DNA from 2 places in the Agromyces sp. NPDC127015 genome. Region 1 is predicted to be linked to the other one. Evidence: predicted binding sites of a transcription regulator. Region 1 holds the regulator's gene; the other holds the start of a gene.

Region 1 (7,779 bases):
TGCACCGCGACAAGGCCTACGCCTACGGCGTGCTCATGACCGGTCGGCTGCGCGAGCTCATTCCCCGCCAGCAGTTCGAGGTGCCGATCCAGGCCGCGATCGGTGCGCGCATCATCGCGCGAGAGTCGATCCGTGCGATGCGCAAGGACGTGCTCGCCAAGTGCTACGGCGGTGACATCACCCGCAAGCGCAAGCTCCTCGAGAAGCAGAAGGAGGGCAAGAAGCGCATGAAGATGGTGGGCCGGGTCGAGGTCCCGCAGGAGGCCTTCATCGCGGCGCTGTCGGGCGACACGGAGACCAAGAAGGACGCCAAGAAGTAGCGCGCGGCCCGCCGCGCGCGAAGGAACACGGATGACTCGCAGAAGCACGTTCACCGACCAGTCGGTCACCTACGGGGCGATCGGCGCCACGCTCGACCCCGATTTCCTCCGCTACCCGCCGGTGGGCCTCCGGCCCGCCGAGGACGCGGTACGGCTCGGCTCGGGCCAGGAGCGGTTCGACCGCTCGGCCGAGGCGCTCATGACGTGGGGCATCCAACGGGGAGCCGGGTTCACGATCGCCGACGTGTCGGCCGGCACCGGGGCCCAGTACCCCGGCATCGTGTTCGACCCGACCGGCGCCCCGCTCGCCGACCAGCCCGCGCCCCGCACGGAGGACCGGTTCGGCGCCGACGGCACCCCGTACATCGCCGCGGGCATGACCGCGACGCTCGAGCACAAGCGGCGGTTCGGCACGGCGAAGACCCCCGTGCTCGTCGTCTACGTGATCGACGAACCGAACCGGATCGGCTTCGCCTACGGAACGACGGCGCACGGCGCCGAGACCGGCGAGGAGTCGTTCATCCTCGAGCACCGCGACGACGACACGGTGTGGCTCACCATCCGCTCGATCCTCGCGACCGCGGGCGGCGTGCGCGCCGTGCTCTCGCCGTCCACCCGTCGTCGTCGTCGCGAGCTCACCCGCAGGGAGCTGCGGGCGCTCCACCCCGCCGGCGGCGTGTAGGCGTGGGCTCGGCGCTGCCGCTCGGCGAACCGGCTCCGGCCGACGGCCTGCTGCCGGCCCAGGCGGCCGCGGGCGCCGCGGACCGCGCGTTCGGCGTCTACGTGCACGTGCCGTTCTGCCGGGTGCGGTGCGGGTACTGCGACTTCAACACGTACACGTCCGACGAGCTGCGCGGCGCCCGGCAGGCCGACTACGCGGGCCAGGCGATCGACGAGATCAGGATGTCGCGGCGCGTGCTCGAGGCATCCGAAGTCCCCTCCCGCCCGGTCGAGACCGTGTTCTTCGGCGGCGGCACGCCCACCCTCCTGCCCGCCGCCGACCTCGTCGAGATGCTCGGCGCCGTGCGCGACGAGTTCGGCCTCGCGCCCGGCGCCGAGGTCACGACCGAGGCGAATCCCGACTCGGTCGGACGGCGAGAGCTCGACGAGCTCGCGGCCGGCGGGTTCACGCGCGTGTCGTTCGGCATGCAGTCGGCGGTTCCGCACGTGCTGGCGGCGCTCGACCGCACGCACGACCCCGAGCGGGTGCCGCAGGTCGTCGAGTGGGCCCGCGACGCAGGGCTCGACGTCAGCCTCGACCTCATCTACGGCACGCCGGGGGAGTCGCTCGACGACTGGCGGCGCAGCCTCGAGCACGCCATCGCGCAGCGCCCCGACCACCTGAGCGCGTACGCGCTCATCGTGGAGGACGGCACGAAGCTCGCCCGGCAGATCCGCCGCGGTGAGCTCGCGACGCCGTCGGACGACCTCGAGGCCGACATGTACGAGCTCGCCGACGAGTCGCTCGCCGCGGCCGGCTACGACTGGTACGAGGTCAGCAACTGGGCGCGCGGCACCCGGCACCGGTCGCGCCACAACCTCGGGTACTGGCGGGGCGACGACTGGTGGGGCGTCGGCCCGGGCGCGCACAGCCACGTCGGCGGCGTGCGCTGGTGGAACGCGAAGCATCCCTCGGCGTACGCCGAACGCCTCGCGAAGGGCATCTCGCCCGCCGTGGGCCGCGAAGTGCTCGACGGACCGACGCGCGAGACCGAGCGCGTGCTGCTCGCGACGCGGATCCGGGAGGGGCTCGAGCTCGCCTCGCTGCACACCGGCGGCCGTCATGCGGTCGCCGGGCTCATCGCAGACGGCCTCGTCGACGCGAGAGCCGCCCTCTCCGGCGTGCTGACGCTCACGCGGAAGGGGCGGCTCCTCGCCGACGCGGTGGTGCGGCGGCTGCTCGACGCTCCGGTGGTCGAGTAGCGCCCGACGACGCGGGGCGCGGATCGAGAACCGGTGCGGACGAGCTCAGTTGACGAACTTGATCGCGATCGGGTAGACGTACGGCTCGCCCTTGTTCGCCGCGATCGCGGCGATGATGCCGAAGACGATCGAGCAGATCCACGCCGCGGCGAGGATGATGAATCCGATCAGGATGAACGCGGTGATCCAGCCGACGACATAGGCGATGAGCAGCGTGATCTGGAAGTTCAGCGCCGTCGCCGCGTGGCCGCGGACGAACGGGCCCTTGTCCTTCAGGATGAGGTAGCCGATCAGCGACGGCAGGACGCCGAAGATGATGCCGCCGATCTGGATCAGCGTCGCCCAGAGCTTCTCGTCGGACGGGCTGAGCGGCTGGTTCTGCTCGTAGGGGTTCACGGGCGGGGGAGGTGGCGGGGTGCCCTCGGACATGGTCTCTCCTTGATCGGGCCGCCGGGCGGCGGCGGGTCGCTGTCATGCTGGCACAGACGAGCGCGCCGCGGAAGAGTTCCCGCGGCGCGCTCGGCAATGCGTCGTCGAACCGGCTACTTGATGAGGCGGATGGCGAAGGGGTACCGGTAGTGCACGCCGTCCTTCGCCTTGAGGTACGCGAGGATCGAGAACACGACGACGGTCACCCAGAGCGCGGTCGGCAGGAGCCACCCGACGTACCCCCAGAACCCGAAGGTCACGAGGGCCAGCACCATGTTCACGATCACGATCGCGACGTACGCGATGATCGCCGTGATCTGGAAGTTGAGGCCCTCCTTCGCCTCGACGTTCGTGAACGGGCCGCGGTCCTTGAACACGAGCCAGATGATGAGCGAGGGCAGCGGGCCGACGATGCCGCCGAGCTGGGCGAGCGAGCCCCAGAGCACGTCCTGGTCGTGGGCGAGGGGGGCGGCCGGCTGCGGCTCGGGGGCGGGGGGCGGCGGTGCGGAGTCGCTCATGGGCATGCCTTTCGGGGGCGGGAACGGTCGGGTGGAGGCGCGGGCCGCGGGAACGGGGGCGGCGCGCGGAACATCCATACGGTAGCGCCCCGGTGGGACCGCGGCAACGGCCGGGTCACGGGATGTCGCGATATGATTGGCACTCCGATCGATCGAGTGCCAAGCCGTGCAGAGGAAGCGAGGGCCATGGTCTCCGAACGCAGTCTCGCGGTGCTCCGCGCGATCGTGCAGGACTATGTCGCCTCGCGCGAACCCGTCGGCTCGAAGACGATCGTCGAACGCCACGCCTTCGGCGTCTCGGCCGCGACCATCCGCAACGACATGGCACTCCTCGAAGAGGAGGAGCTGATCGCGGCGCCGCACACGTCGTCGGGCCGCATTCCGACCGACAAGGGCTATCGCGTCTTCGTCGACCAGCTCACCGACGTGCGTCCGCTGAGCTCGGCGCAGCGACAGGCGATCGAGACCTTCCTCGGCGAGTCGAGCGACCTCGACGAACTGCTCGCCCGCACCGTTCGCCTCATCTCCCAGCTCACGAAGCAGCTCGCGGTCGTGCAGTACCCGAGCTTCTCGAGTGCACGGGTGCGTCACGTCGAGCTCGTCGCGCTCGCACCCTCCCGCGTGCTCTGCATCCTCATCGCCGACTCCGGCCAGGTCGAGCAGCGGCTCGCCGAGCTCGCCGAACCGGTCGACGACGAGACGCTCGCGTCGCTCCGGCACCGCCTCAACGAGCTCGTCGCGGGCACCACGATGACGGATGCCTCGGAGCTGCTGTCGGGCGAGCTCGACGTCGTCGACCGGCGCCACGCCGCGGTGCTGCACACGCTCGCCGCGACGCTCGCCGACCAGGCGCGCCAGCAGCGCAGCGACCGGCTGGTCGTCGCGGGTGCCGCGAACCTCGTGCGCACCGAACAGGACTTCGCCGGGTCGATCCTCGGGGTGATCGAGGCGATCGAGGAACAGGTCGTGCTGCTCAGGCTCTTCGGCGAGATGGCGACCGACGAGCACGCCGTCGCCGTTCGCATCGGCCGAGAGAACGCCTCGTTCGGCCTCGGCGAGACGTCGATCGTGTCGAGTGCGTTCGAGATCCCCGGGCGCGACATCTCGCGCCTCGGCGTCGTCGGGCCGACCCGAATGGACTATTCCAACAGCATGGCGGCCGTCCGCGCCGTCGCCCGATACCTCTCCCGCACGCTCGGCGAGAACTGACCAGCCGCCGTCCGAACCGACCGGCGCAACCGAAAGGACAAGCCCTCCGTGGCCGACCACTACGAGGTCCTCGGCGTCTCCCGCGACGCCACCCCCGACGAGATCAAGAAGGCGTACCGCCGCCTCGCGCGAGAACTCCACCCCGACGTGAACCCGGGCGCCGAGGCATCCGAGCGCTTCAAAGAGGTGACCCACGCGTACGACGTGCTGAGCGACCCCAAGCAGCGCCAGCAGTACGACCTCGGCGGCGGCCAGGGCGGCTTCGGCGGCCAGAACTTCGGCGGCTTCGGCGACATCTTCGAGACGTTCTTCGGTGCCGGCCAGCAGAGCCGTGGCCCGCGGTCGCGGCGTGAGCGCGGCCAGGACGCCCTGATCCGCGTCGAGGTCGGCCTCGACGAGGTGATCTTCGGCACCCATCGCGACATCGAGGTCGACACGGCCGTGCGCTGCGAGACCTGCCAGGGGTCGTGCTGCCAGCCGGGCACCTCGCCCGTCACGTGCGACATCTGCCACGGCAGCGGCCAGATCCAGCGCCAGGTGCGCTCGCTCCTCGGCAACGTGATGACCTCGAGCCCGTGCGGCACCTGCCGCGGCTACGGCACGATCATCGCCACGCCCTGCATCACCTGCCAGGGCCAGGGGCGCGTGCGCGCACGTCGTACGGTGCCGGTCGACATCCCTGCGGGCGTCGACACGGGTGTTCGCCTGCAGATGCCGGGCTCCGGCGAGGCCGGCCCCGCCGGTGGACCGAACGGCGACCTCTACCTCGAGATCAAGGTCAAGAACCACGAGGTGTTCAGCCGCAACGGCGACGACCTGCTCGCGACCCTCGAGGTCGCGATGACCGACGCCATCCTCGGAACGGACGCGACGATCCCCGGTCTCGACGGCGACGTCGAGCTCGAGGTGAAGGCCGGCACGCAGAGCGGCGAGATCCTGACCGTGAAGGACCGCGGGGTCACCAAGCTCCGCGGCAACGGCCGCGGCGACCTCAAGATCGGCGTGCAGGTCGTCACGCCGACGAAGCTGTCGTCGAAGGAGCGCGATCTGATCTCGCAGTTCGCGGCGTCGAAGCGGTCGCCCGAGCCCGAGCTCAGCCACTTCCAGCAGGGGCTGTTCGCCCGGCTCCGCGACCGGTTCCTCGGCTGAGCGGAGTCCGCAGATGAGCAGCCTGTACCTCGACGAGTCCCTCGACCTCGGCGCGCTCGCCCCGGGCGCGGAGGTGCGGCTCACGGGCGACGAGGCGCGGCACGCCGTCACCGTCGCGCGCATCCGCACGGGCGAGCGCATCGCGATCGGCGACGGGCGCGGGGTGATCGTCCGTGGCTCGGTCGTCGCGACCGAGCCCCGCGAGCTCGTGCTCGTCGCCGACGAGGTCGCCGTCGAGGAGCGTCCCTCCCCGGCGATCACGCTCGTGCAGGCCCTCGCGAAGGGCGACCGCGATGAGATGGCCGTGCAGGCGTCGACCGAGCTCGGCGTCGACGCCGTCGTGCCGTGGGCCGCCGCCCGTTCGGTGTCGCGGTGGGAGGGCCCGAAGGCCGAGAAGGGCAGGCGCCGCTGGGCCACCATCGTGCGCGAGGCCGTCAAGCAGTCGATCCGCGCCTGGCAGCCCGAGGTCACCGAGGTCACGACGACGGCCGGGCTGGCCGCGCGGCTGGCCGGAACCCGCGTGCTCGTGCTCGAGCCGACCGCACGTATGGCGCTCACCGAGCTCGAGCCCGACGGCCGCGACCTCGCGCTCGTGGTCGGGCCCGAGGGCGGCATCGCGCCCGACGAGCTCGACCGCCTCGTCGCCGCCGGCGCCGAGACGGTGCGCCTCGGCGCATCGGTGCTCCGCACCTCGACCGCCGGTCCCGCGGCGATCGCCGTGCTGAGCGTCCGGCTCGGGCGGTGGTGAGCGATCCCTCGCTACGATGGTGGAATGACCGACTCGCGCGCTGAACCGACCGTCTTCGAACGCATCGTCGCGCGCGAGATCCCGGCGCGCATCGTCGCCGAGTCCGAGCGCGTCATCGCGTTCCACGACATCGCACCGCAGGCGCCGGTGCACGTGATCGTCACGACGAAGGCGGGCGACTACCGCGACGTGGTCGAACTCGCCGCGGGCGACCCCGAGCTGCTGGCCGAGCTCGTCGGCGTGGCTCGCGACGTCGCGGGCGACCTCGCCGACGGCGAGTTCCGCCTGGTGTTCAACACCGGTGCCTCGGCCGGCCAGACCGTGTTCCACGTGCACGCGCACGTCCTCGCGGGCGGGCTCGAGGAGGGCACGCTTGCCGGAGCCTGAGTCGACGGAGTCCGCGGTGCCGACCGGGCCGGAGGGGGCGGCGACCGGCGTCGACGAAGAGCGCCTGCGCATCGACGGGGTGCAGATGGTGCGCCTGCTGGGGCCCCAGGACCGACTGCTGACCTCCGTCCAGCGCGAATACCCGGGCGTCGAGGTGCACGTCCGCGGCAACGAGATCGCGATCCGCGGCGCTGCCGATGAACGTCGCCGGGTACGCCGGCTGATCGAGGAGCTGCTCGAACTGGTGCGCCGCGACCAGGACCCGACCCCGACCGAAGTGAGGAGCTCAGCCCGCATGCTCGACGCCGACCCCGACGCGAAGCCCTCCGACCTGCTCGGCCAGGTGATCGTCTCCAGCCGGGGCAAGACCATCCGGCCGAAGACCGAGGGCCAGCGCGCCTACGTCGACGCGATCGACGAGAACACGATCGTCTTCGGCATCGGCCCCGCAGGCACCGGCAAGACGTACCTGGCCATGGCGAAGGCGGTGCAGGCGCTGCAGCGCAAAGAGGTCAATCGCATCATCCTCACGCGCCCCGCGGTCGAGGCGGGGGAGCGGCTCGGGTTCCTGCCCGGAACGCTCACCGACAAGATCGACCCCTACCTGCGGCCGCTCTACGACGCCCTCAACGAGATGATGGACCCCGAGCTCGTGCCGAAGCTGCTCGCCTCGGGCACGGTCGAGGTCGCCCCGCTGGCGTACATGCGCGGACGCACCCTGAACGACTCGTTCGTCGTGCTCGACGAGGCGCAGAACACGACGCCCGAGCAGATGAAGATGTTCCTCACCCGACTGGGGTTCGGATCGAAGATGGTCGTCACCGGCGACGTGACGCAGATCGACCTCCCCGGCGGCGCGAGCGGACTGCGCCTCGTCACGCGCATCCTCGATCGCATCGACGACATCCACTTCGCGCGCCTCACGAGCGACGACGTCGTGCGCCACACCCTCGTCGGACGCATCGTCGACGCGTACACCGAGTTCGACCAGCGGCAGCAGGCGCAGCGCTTCGAGCGCGCCGAGGCCCGCGAGTTCGCGAATCGCGCCGAACGGCGCGGTCACGCCGGTCCCCGCGACCACCTGCCGAGAAAGGGC
Region 2 (7,779 bases), on a different contig from region 1:
GCTCTTCGTGGGCTGGATGCTGCCGCTCTCGATCGCCGCGATCGTCTTCGGCGTGCTGGGCCTGCGCCGTGAGGAGCACGGGCGCGCGCTCGCCTTCGTGGGCATCGGCACCGGGCTCGCCGGGCTCGTCTTCTCCGCGGTCTGGATCGGCTACTACGCGATCGTCTTCGGCGCCCTGCCGGTCTGAGCGTCGCGACGGGTGTCGAGACCCGTCCTCCTGCGCGGGGCGCGCCTCAGACGGCGGGTTCGAGCCGTTCGACGAGCAGCGCGACGTGCCGGCCCTGCTCGCGGGTGAGCACGATCGTCGCCCGTTCCGTTCCGCGCAGCTTCAACCGCGTGCGCAGCGTCGCCGGATCGACGTCGACACCGCGCTTCTTGATCTCGACGGTGCCGACGCCGCGCGACTGCAGCGCCTGGCGCAGGCCCCGCTCGTCGGCCGGCAGCCGTTCGATCACGCGGAAGCCCCTGGCGAACGGGGAGTCGAACGCCGTGTCGGCCGTGAGGTACGCGATGCCCGGGCTCAGCATCCAGGCGCCGTGCTCGCGCGCGAGATCGCCGATGAGCCGTGCGCGGATGACCGCACCGTCGGGTTCGTAGAGATAGTCGCCGAGCGGGCCGTCGGGGGCGTCCTCGCTGTCGGCCGCGGCGGCGAGTTCGTGTGCGGCATCGCCGCGGATGACGAGCGCGGATCGCCCGACGCCCGGTCGGGCGAGCACGCCGAGCCAGACGGCGAGCTCGACGACGTCGCCGTCGACCGAGACCCACTGCGCCTCGGCACCGGCGGGGATCACGTCGCGATCGGTGCCCGGGCCCAGCTTCACGCCGACGGGCATCCGCTCGGCGAGCCCGAAGGCGAAGTCCAGGCTCGGCGAGTACGCCGAGGCATCCGCGATGCGGGTCGTGGTGCCGCCCGCCGTGGTGCGCCGCGCCGGATCGAGCCAGGCGCCGTCGATGCCGCCCAGCGCGACGTCCTCGGCACGAGCGTGGAGGACGCGCGCCTGGGGGAACGGGGTGAGGTTGTAGGCGGCGATCGCCGCGGTGACCTCGTCGGCCTCGGCCGCGGTGACCTCGAGGTCGATCGCGGCCATGGCCAAAGCGTCGCCGCCGATGCCGCAGCCGAGGTCGGCGACGTGGCGGACGCCCGCGCGCGAGAAGCGACCAGCGTGGAGGGCGGCGACCTGGAGCCGGGTGGCCTGCTCGAGGCCGGGCTCGGTGAACAGCATGCGCGCGGCGAACGGGCCGAACTTCGCGGCAGCCTTCGCGCGCAGCTTCGACTGGCTGAGCACGGCCGCGACGAGGCCGGCGGCGTAGCCCCTCCGGCGCAGCTCGGCCACGGTCTTCACGATGTCGGCCTTCGAGTCCCACTCGGGCAGCTCGTCGAGCAGGCGCAGGCCTTCGGGGGAGAGGAGTTCGACGAGGTCGGAGCGTTCCACCCGGCAACGCTAGCACCGGACGAGCGGCCCGCACGGCCGCGTCGGTCGCTCGTGTTCGCCGCGCGTGAACGGCGCTGGCACTCACGTTGCACGAGTGCCAGAACGCGCCTAGACTCGGCTTAGCACTCTCGCTCCGAGGCTGCTAACCAGTCTTTCGTCAAAAGACGGCATTCGTCTAGAAAAGGGGTAACCGTGTCGGTTTCCATCAAGCCGCTCGAGGATCGCATCGTCATCAAGCAGGTCGAGGCCGAGCAGACCACCGCGTCGGGTCTCGTCATCCCCGACACTGCGAAGGAGAAGCCGCAGGAGGGCGAGGTCGTCGCCGTCGGTCCCGGTCGCATCGACGACAACGGCAACCGCGTTCCGCTCGACGTCGCGGTCGGCGACAAGGTCATCTACTCGAAGTACGGCGGCACCGAGGTCAAGTTCGGTGGCGAGGACTTCCTCGTGCTCTCGGCCCGCGACGTGCTCGCGGTCGTCGTTCGCTGAGCGACCCGAAACCTTCACGATCGGCCCGGATGCCTCGGTATCCGGGCCGTTCGGCGTTCCTGGGGCCCGAAGGGTGCCCCGAAACGGCGGTGTCGCCCGCCGGGCGTAGGCTGGATCGGTGAATTCCCGCTCAGCCCACGCCGATCACGGCGCGATCAGCCGAGCGGGTCTCGGCTACGCGATCTCCGCGTACCTGCTCTGGGGCGTGCTCCCCATCTACTTCATCGCGCTCGCACCCACCGGGTCGGTCGAGATCGTCGCGTGGCGCATCCTGCTCTCGCTCGTCTTCTGCGCCCTGCTGATCACCGTCACCCGCGGATGGTCGAAGTTCGTCGCGCTCCTGCGCAACCGCCGGGTGCTCTTCACGATGGCCGCGGCGGGCGCCCTGATCTTCGTCAACTGGGAGACGTACGTCTACGCGGCGGTGAACGAGCAGGTCGTCGAGGCATCCCTCGGGTACTTCATCAACCCGATCGTGACGATCTTCCTCGGGGTGCTCGTGCTGCGCGAGCGCCTCAACCCGACGCAGTGGGTGGCCGTCGGCATCTCGATCGTCGCGGTCGTCGTGCTCGCGGTCGGGCACGGGCAGTTCCCCTGGATCGCGCTGCTGCTCGCGTTCTCGTTCGGGTTCTACGGGCTCATCAAGAAGCGCGTCGGCCCCAGGGTCGACGCCGTGTCGGGCCTCACGCTCGAGACGCTCTGGCTCGCGCCCGTCGCTGCCGCGCAGCTGTGGTGGATCGCCGCGACCGAAGGTCTCACGATGGGCACCGAGGGGGCCTGGCACGCGGTGCTGCTCTCGCTCGCCGGCGTCGTCACGGCGGTGCCGCTGCTGCTGTTCGCCGCGGCATCGCGGCGGCTGCCGCTCATCTACATGGGGTTCATCCAGTACTTCGCGCCGTTCATCCAGTTCATCGTCGGCGTCGCGGTGCTCGGCGAGCCGATGCCGCCCGAGCGGTGGATCGGGTTCGCCCTCGTCTGGGTCGCGCTCGCCGTGCTCACCGTCGACCTCGTGCGTCGCGGCCGTGCGGCGCGACGGATCGTCGCCGAGCCCGTCTGACGGACTTCGGCGGACCTTCGGCGGCCGGAGTCCCGAACGGCGGAATCCGCAGCGGATGACGCCGCATGACGCGGATTCCGTGCGTCGGAGGCCGCGCAGGTGTCGACCCGGTAACGATCCGGCCGGTGTTACCGGGTTGTGACCGCGGTGACTTGTTTCCGCGGTGGGCCCGCAATACTGTCAATCAACGGCGTCAGGACTGACGCTTGATTGTGTAACGAATTCCTTCAGTCCCAAGGAGCAACATGAGCGTCTTCGCGAAGGCTTCGGCCAAGCGTTCTGCGCGCGCAGCCTGGACGGGTCTCGCCATCGTCGGCGTCAGCACCCTCCTGCTCACCGCGTGCACCTCAGGCGGGTCACCGTCGTCGACCGAGAGCGAGAAGCCCGCCGACACCGGCGATGCCCAGCCGATCGAGGCCGGCGAGCGCGACCTGACCCTGAAGGTCGGCCAGCTCGCACCGCAGAGCGGCACGCTCGCGGTGCTCGGCCCGCCCCAGATCGCGGCTGCCCAGCTCGCGGTCAACGACATCAACGCCGCCGACCTCGGCATCAACATCGAGCTGACCCTCCGCGACGAGGGCGACAGCACGGTCGACGTCGCGACGGGTTCGGTCACCGACCTGCTCTCGGGCGGCGTCTCGGCCATCTCGGGCGCTGCGGCGTCGGCGACGACCCGCAACATCTACGAGCAGGTCACGAGCGCGGGCGTCGTGCTCATGTCGCCGTCGAACACGGGTCTCGACCTGTCGACCATCGACGACAACGGGCTCTACTGGCGCACCGCTCCCTCCGACCTGCTGCAGGGCGAGGTGCTCGGCAACCTGGCCGCCGAAGACGGCAACTCGACGCTCGGCATCATCTACCAGAACGATGCCTACGGCACGGGCTTCGCCGAGGCGACGAAGAACGCGTTCGAGGGTGCCGGCGGCGAGGTCGTGGCGGAGTCGTCGTTCAACACGGGCGACACGAACTTCTCGACCCAGATCGGCGACGTGACGGCGCAGAACCCCGACGCGATCGTGATCATCTCGTTCAACGAGGCGAAGGTCATCATCCCCGACCTCGTCGGCGGCGGCTTCCCCGGTGACAAGATCTACCTCACCGACGGCAACCGTCTCGACTACAGCGCGGACTTCGCTCCCGGCCTCATCGCCGGCTCGAAGGCGACCACGCCCGGTCTCGACCTCGCTTCGCTCGGCGACTTCACCGAGCGCCTGAAGGAGATCGACCCGAGCCTGACCGACTTCACCTACGCGGCGGAGTCGTACGACAACATCGTGCTGTTCGCGCTCGCGGCCTACGCGGCCAACGACACGAGCGGCCAGTCGATCGCCGACTACCTGACGCAGATCTCCGGCACGACCGGCGGCGGCGAGAAGGTCACCGACTTCGAGTCGGCGGCCAAGCTCCTCGCCGAGGGCGAGCAGATCGACTACGACGGTCTGTCGGGCCCGATCACGTTCGACGAGAACGGCGACCCCACGGGCGCCACGATCGGCATCTACGAGTACAACGACCAGAACGTCTCCGAGCGCGTCAACTAAGCGTTCAGCGACATTCGGAACGGCCCCGGCGCATCGCGCCGGGGCCGTTTCTCGTGCGCCGGCCGTGAGCGGCGCCAACGGCAGCGTCTCGCGCAGCCTGCCGCCGACCTGAGGTCGCGCAGACGGTCGCACGGCGGGAACGTTGCGGGCAGTTCGCGCGACTCCACGATGTGGGATCGCGTGAACGGTCGCACCGCGGGGATGCCGCGGGCAGTCCGCGCGACTCCGCGATGCGAGTCGCACGAACGGCGGGGAGCGCCCCGGTGCCGGCCGAACGCGCGACTCCACCTCGCGGACGTCGCGGCCGCGGAGGCGGCGACCCGGCCCCGCGGACATGGGAACGGGCGGATGCCGCAGCATCCGCCCGTTCGTCGTGGTTCAGGAGCTGGTCACTCCTCGTCCTGACCGAGCGTGCCCAGGTAGAGGCCGATGACCTTCGGGTCGTTGAGCAGCTCACGACCGGTGCCGGTGTAGGCGTCGCGACCCTGGTCGAGCACGTAGCCGCGATCGCAGATCTGCAGGCATCGCCGGGCGTTCTGCTCGACCATGATGGTCGTCACGCCCGCCTTGTTGATCTCCTTGACGCGGAGGAAGGCCTCGTCCTGCCTGACCGGCGAGAGGCCGGCGCTCGGCTCGTCGAGCAGCATCACGTGCGGGCCCATCATGAGCGCCCGCGACATCGCCACCATCTGGCGCTCGCCGCCCGAGAGCGAACCGGCCCGCTGGCTGAGTCGCTTTCCGAGCTCGGGGAAGATCGCCGTGACGAACTCGAGTCGCTCGCCGAGCCCCTTCGGGCGCAGGTAGATGCCCATCTCGAGGTTCTCGCGGATGGTGAGCGACGGGAACACGTTGTTCGTCTGCGGCACGAAGCCGACGCCCTTTGCGACGAGCTTGTTCGCCTTGAGATTCGTGATCTCCTCGCCGTTCAGGAAGATGCCGCCTTCGCGCACCTTCACGAGGCCGAAGATCGACTTGAGCAGCGTCGACTTGCCGGCCCCGTTGGGGCCGATGATGCCGATCAGCTCGCCGGGCGCCGCGGTCAGCGAGCACCCGTTGAGGATGTTCACGCCCGGGAGGTACCCGGCCGTGATGCTGCGCACGTCGACGACGAGGTCGCCCGCGGGCGGCTGCTCGACGGCGGGGGCGGGGCTACTGTTCGTCATCGATGAGCTCCTTCAGCGCTTCGACGTGGCCGGTGTCGGTCGCGCCGAGATCCTGGTCGTGGTGCTGGCCGAGGTACGCGTCGATCACCGCCTGATCCTGCATGACCGTGTACGGGTCGCCCTCGGCGACGACCTTGCCCTCGGCCATCACGATCACCCAGTCGGCGATGTGGCGCACCATGTGCATGTCGTGCTCGACGAAGAGCACCGACATGCCCTGGGTCTTCAGGTCGAGGATGTGGTCGAGCAGCGACTGCGTCAGCGCCGGGTTCACACCGGCCATCGGCTCGTCGAGCATGACGAGCGTCGGATCGCTCATGAGCGCCCGCGCCATCTCGAGGAGCTTGCGCTGGCCGCCGGAGAGGCTCGCCGCGTAGTCGTCCTTCTTGGCATCGAGCTTGAACCGGCCCAGCAGCTCGAGCGCCTTCGCCTCGATCTCGTCGTCCTGCTTGCGCCAGAGGAACGGCAGCATGGCGCGGAAGAGGTTCTCGCCCCGCTGGCCGGTCGCCCCGAGCTTCATGTTGTCCATGACGGTCAGGAGCCCGAGCGCCTTGGTGAGCTGGAACGTGCGGATCAGCCCGAGCCGCGCGACCTTGAAGGCCGGCACGTGCGCGAGCGACTTGCCGTCGAAGCTCCACGTGCCGTGGTCGGGCTTGTCGAACCCGGTCAGCAGGTTGAAGAACGTCGTCTTGCCGGCACCGTTCGGCCCGATGAGGGCCGTGATGGCGCCGCGCGGGACCTCGACGTGCGCGACGTCGACCGCGGTGAGGCCGCCGAAGGTGCGCTTGACCCCGTCGGCGATGAGGATCGGATCGGTCTTCTTGCAGCCCGGCACGGCGTCGCCGACGTGCAGGCCGACGCTCTTGACCGGCTTCTTCGTGGGGATGGCGTCACTTGACAAAGGACATCTCCTTCTTGTTCCCGAGCATGCCCTGTGGTCTGAACACGACCATGAGCATGATCGCCACGCCGACCAGGATGAAGCGGAGCTGGCCCGACTGCACCTCGGAGATCGGCAGCCAGCCGGCCTCGACCGCACGGGCGACGAATCCGGAGAAGAACGAAAGCGCGACCCAGAACACGATCGAGCCGAGCACCGGGCCGAGCACGGTCGCAGCGCCGCCGAGCAGCAGGATCGCCCAGGTGAAGAACGTGAGCGACGTCGCGTAGTTCGAGGGCACGACGGCTCGCGGCAGGATGAAGATCATGCCGGCGAATGTGCCGAAGACACCACCGAGGATGAGGCTCTGCATCTTGTACGAGTAGACGTTCTTGCCGAGCGAGCGCACCGCGTCCTCGTCTTCGCGGATGCCCTTGAGCACGCGGCCCCACGGGCTCCGCATGAGCACCCAGACGAGCACGCACGCGAGGGCGACGATCGTCCACGCGACCACGATGTTCCACCAGTCGTTCGCGCTGAACATCCAGGGCCCGAAGCCCGCCTTGCCCGAGAAGCTGAACGGGTTGAGCGCCCGGAAGCCGGCCTTGTACTCGCTGAGGCCGTTCGCCGAGCCGGTGACGTCGCGGAAGGTGTTCGTGGTGAACAGCAGTCGCAGGATCTCGGCCGCCGCGATCGTGACGATCGCGAGGTAGTCGGCTCGCAACCGCAGGGTCGGGATGCCGAGGATGAGCGCGAACACGACGGATGCGCCGACGGCGACCAGCACGGCGGCCCAGACGGGGAAGCCGAAGGTGAGCACCGAGATGGCGTAGCCGTATGCGCCGAGCGCCATGAAGCCGGCCTGGCCGAAGTTCAGCAGGCCCGTGTAGCCGAAGTGCACGGCGAGGCCGAGGGCCGCGAGGGCGTAGGCGGCGGTGGTCGGGCTCAGCACCTCGACGGCCGCGTTCGAGAAGATTGCTCCCCAGTCGATCATTTCGGGCCTCCTAGCCGATCCGCTCTCGGCGACCGAGGATGCCCTGCGGACGCAACAGCAGCACGAGGATGAGGATCACCAGTGCCGCGACGAACTTCATGTCTGCCGGAAGCCAGAGCGTCGAGAGCTCGACGAACAGTCCGACGATGAGCGAGCCGACGAGTGCGCCGAACGCCGTGCCGAGCCCGCCGAGGGTGACGGCGGCGAACACGAGCAGCA

Evidence for each region. The regulator HrcA, encoded in region 1, represses chaperone genes, less so after heat shock. The targets are predictions, from matches to a motif close to TTNGCACTCGNNNNNNNCGAGTGCNAA.
Region 2: groES (co-chaperone GroES) is a predicted target of HrcA. The motif match lies at 1,508-1,534, and genes of this name have one in related genera.

What each region holds. Positions count from the first base shown of each region.
Region 1 covers NZ_JBHXDI010000001.1:745,406-753,184, forward strand. Annotated here, with positions in the region: gene lepA (translation elongation factor 4) at 1-320, shown strand, start outside; gene ACFWGP_RS03460 (DUF1990 family protein) at 352-1,002, shown strand; gene hemW (radical SAM family heme chaperone HemW) at 1,005-2,243, shown strand; gene ACFWGP_RS03470 (DUF4870 domain-containing protein) at 2,289-2,672, opposite strand; gene ACFWGP_RS03475 (DUF4870 domain-containing protein) at 2,786-3,190, opposite strand; gene hrcA (heat-inducible transcriptional repressor HrcA) at 3,377-4,399, shown strand; gene dnaJ (molecular chaperone DnaJ) at 4,448-5,548, shown strand; gene ACFWGP_RS03490 (16S rRNA (uracil(1498)-N(3))-methyltransferase) at 5,562-6,296, shown strand; gene ACFWGP_RS03495 (HIT domain-containing protein) at 6,321-6,683, shown strand; gene ACFWGP_RS03500 (PhoH family protein) at 6,670-7,779, shown strand, end outside.
Region 2 covers NZ_JBHXDI010000005.1:526-8,304, forward strand. Annotated here, with positions in the region: partial or broken gene ACFWGP_RS14810 (hypothetical protein) at 1-187, shown strand, start outside; gene ACFWGP_RS14815 (SAM-dependent methyltransferase) at 234-1,433, opposite strand; gene groES (co-chaperone GroES) at 1,626-1,922, shown strand; gene rarD (EamA family transporter RarD) at 2,041-2,979, shown strand; gene ACFWGP_RS14830 (ABC transporter substrate-binding protein) at 3,225-4,523, shown strand; gene ACFWGP_RS14835 (ABC transporter ATP-binding protein) at 4,913-5,686, opposite strand; gene ACFWGP_RS14840 (ABC transporter ATP-binding protein) at 5,673-6,572, opposite strand; gene ACFWGP_RS14845 (branched-chain amino acid ABC transporter permease) at 6,577-7,557, opposite strand; gene ACFWGP_RS14850 (branched-chain amino acid ABC transporter permease) at 7,571-7,779, opposite strand, start outside.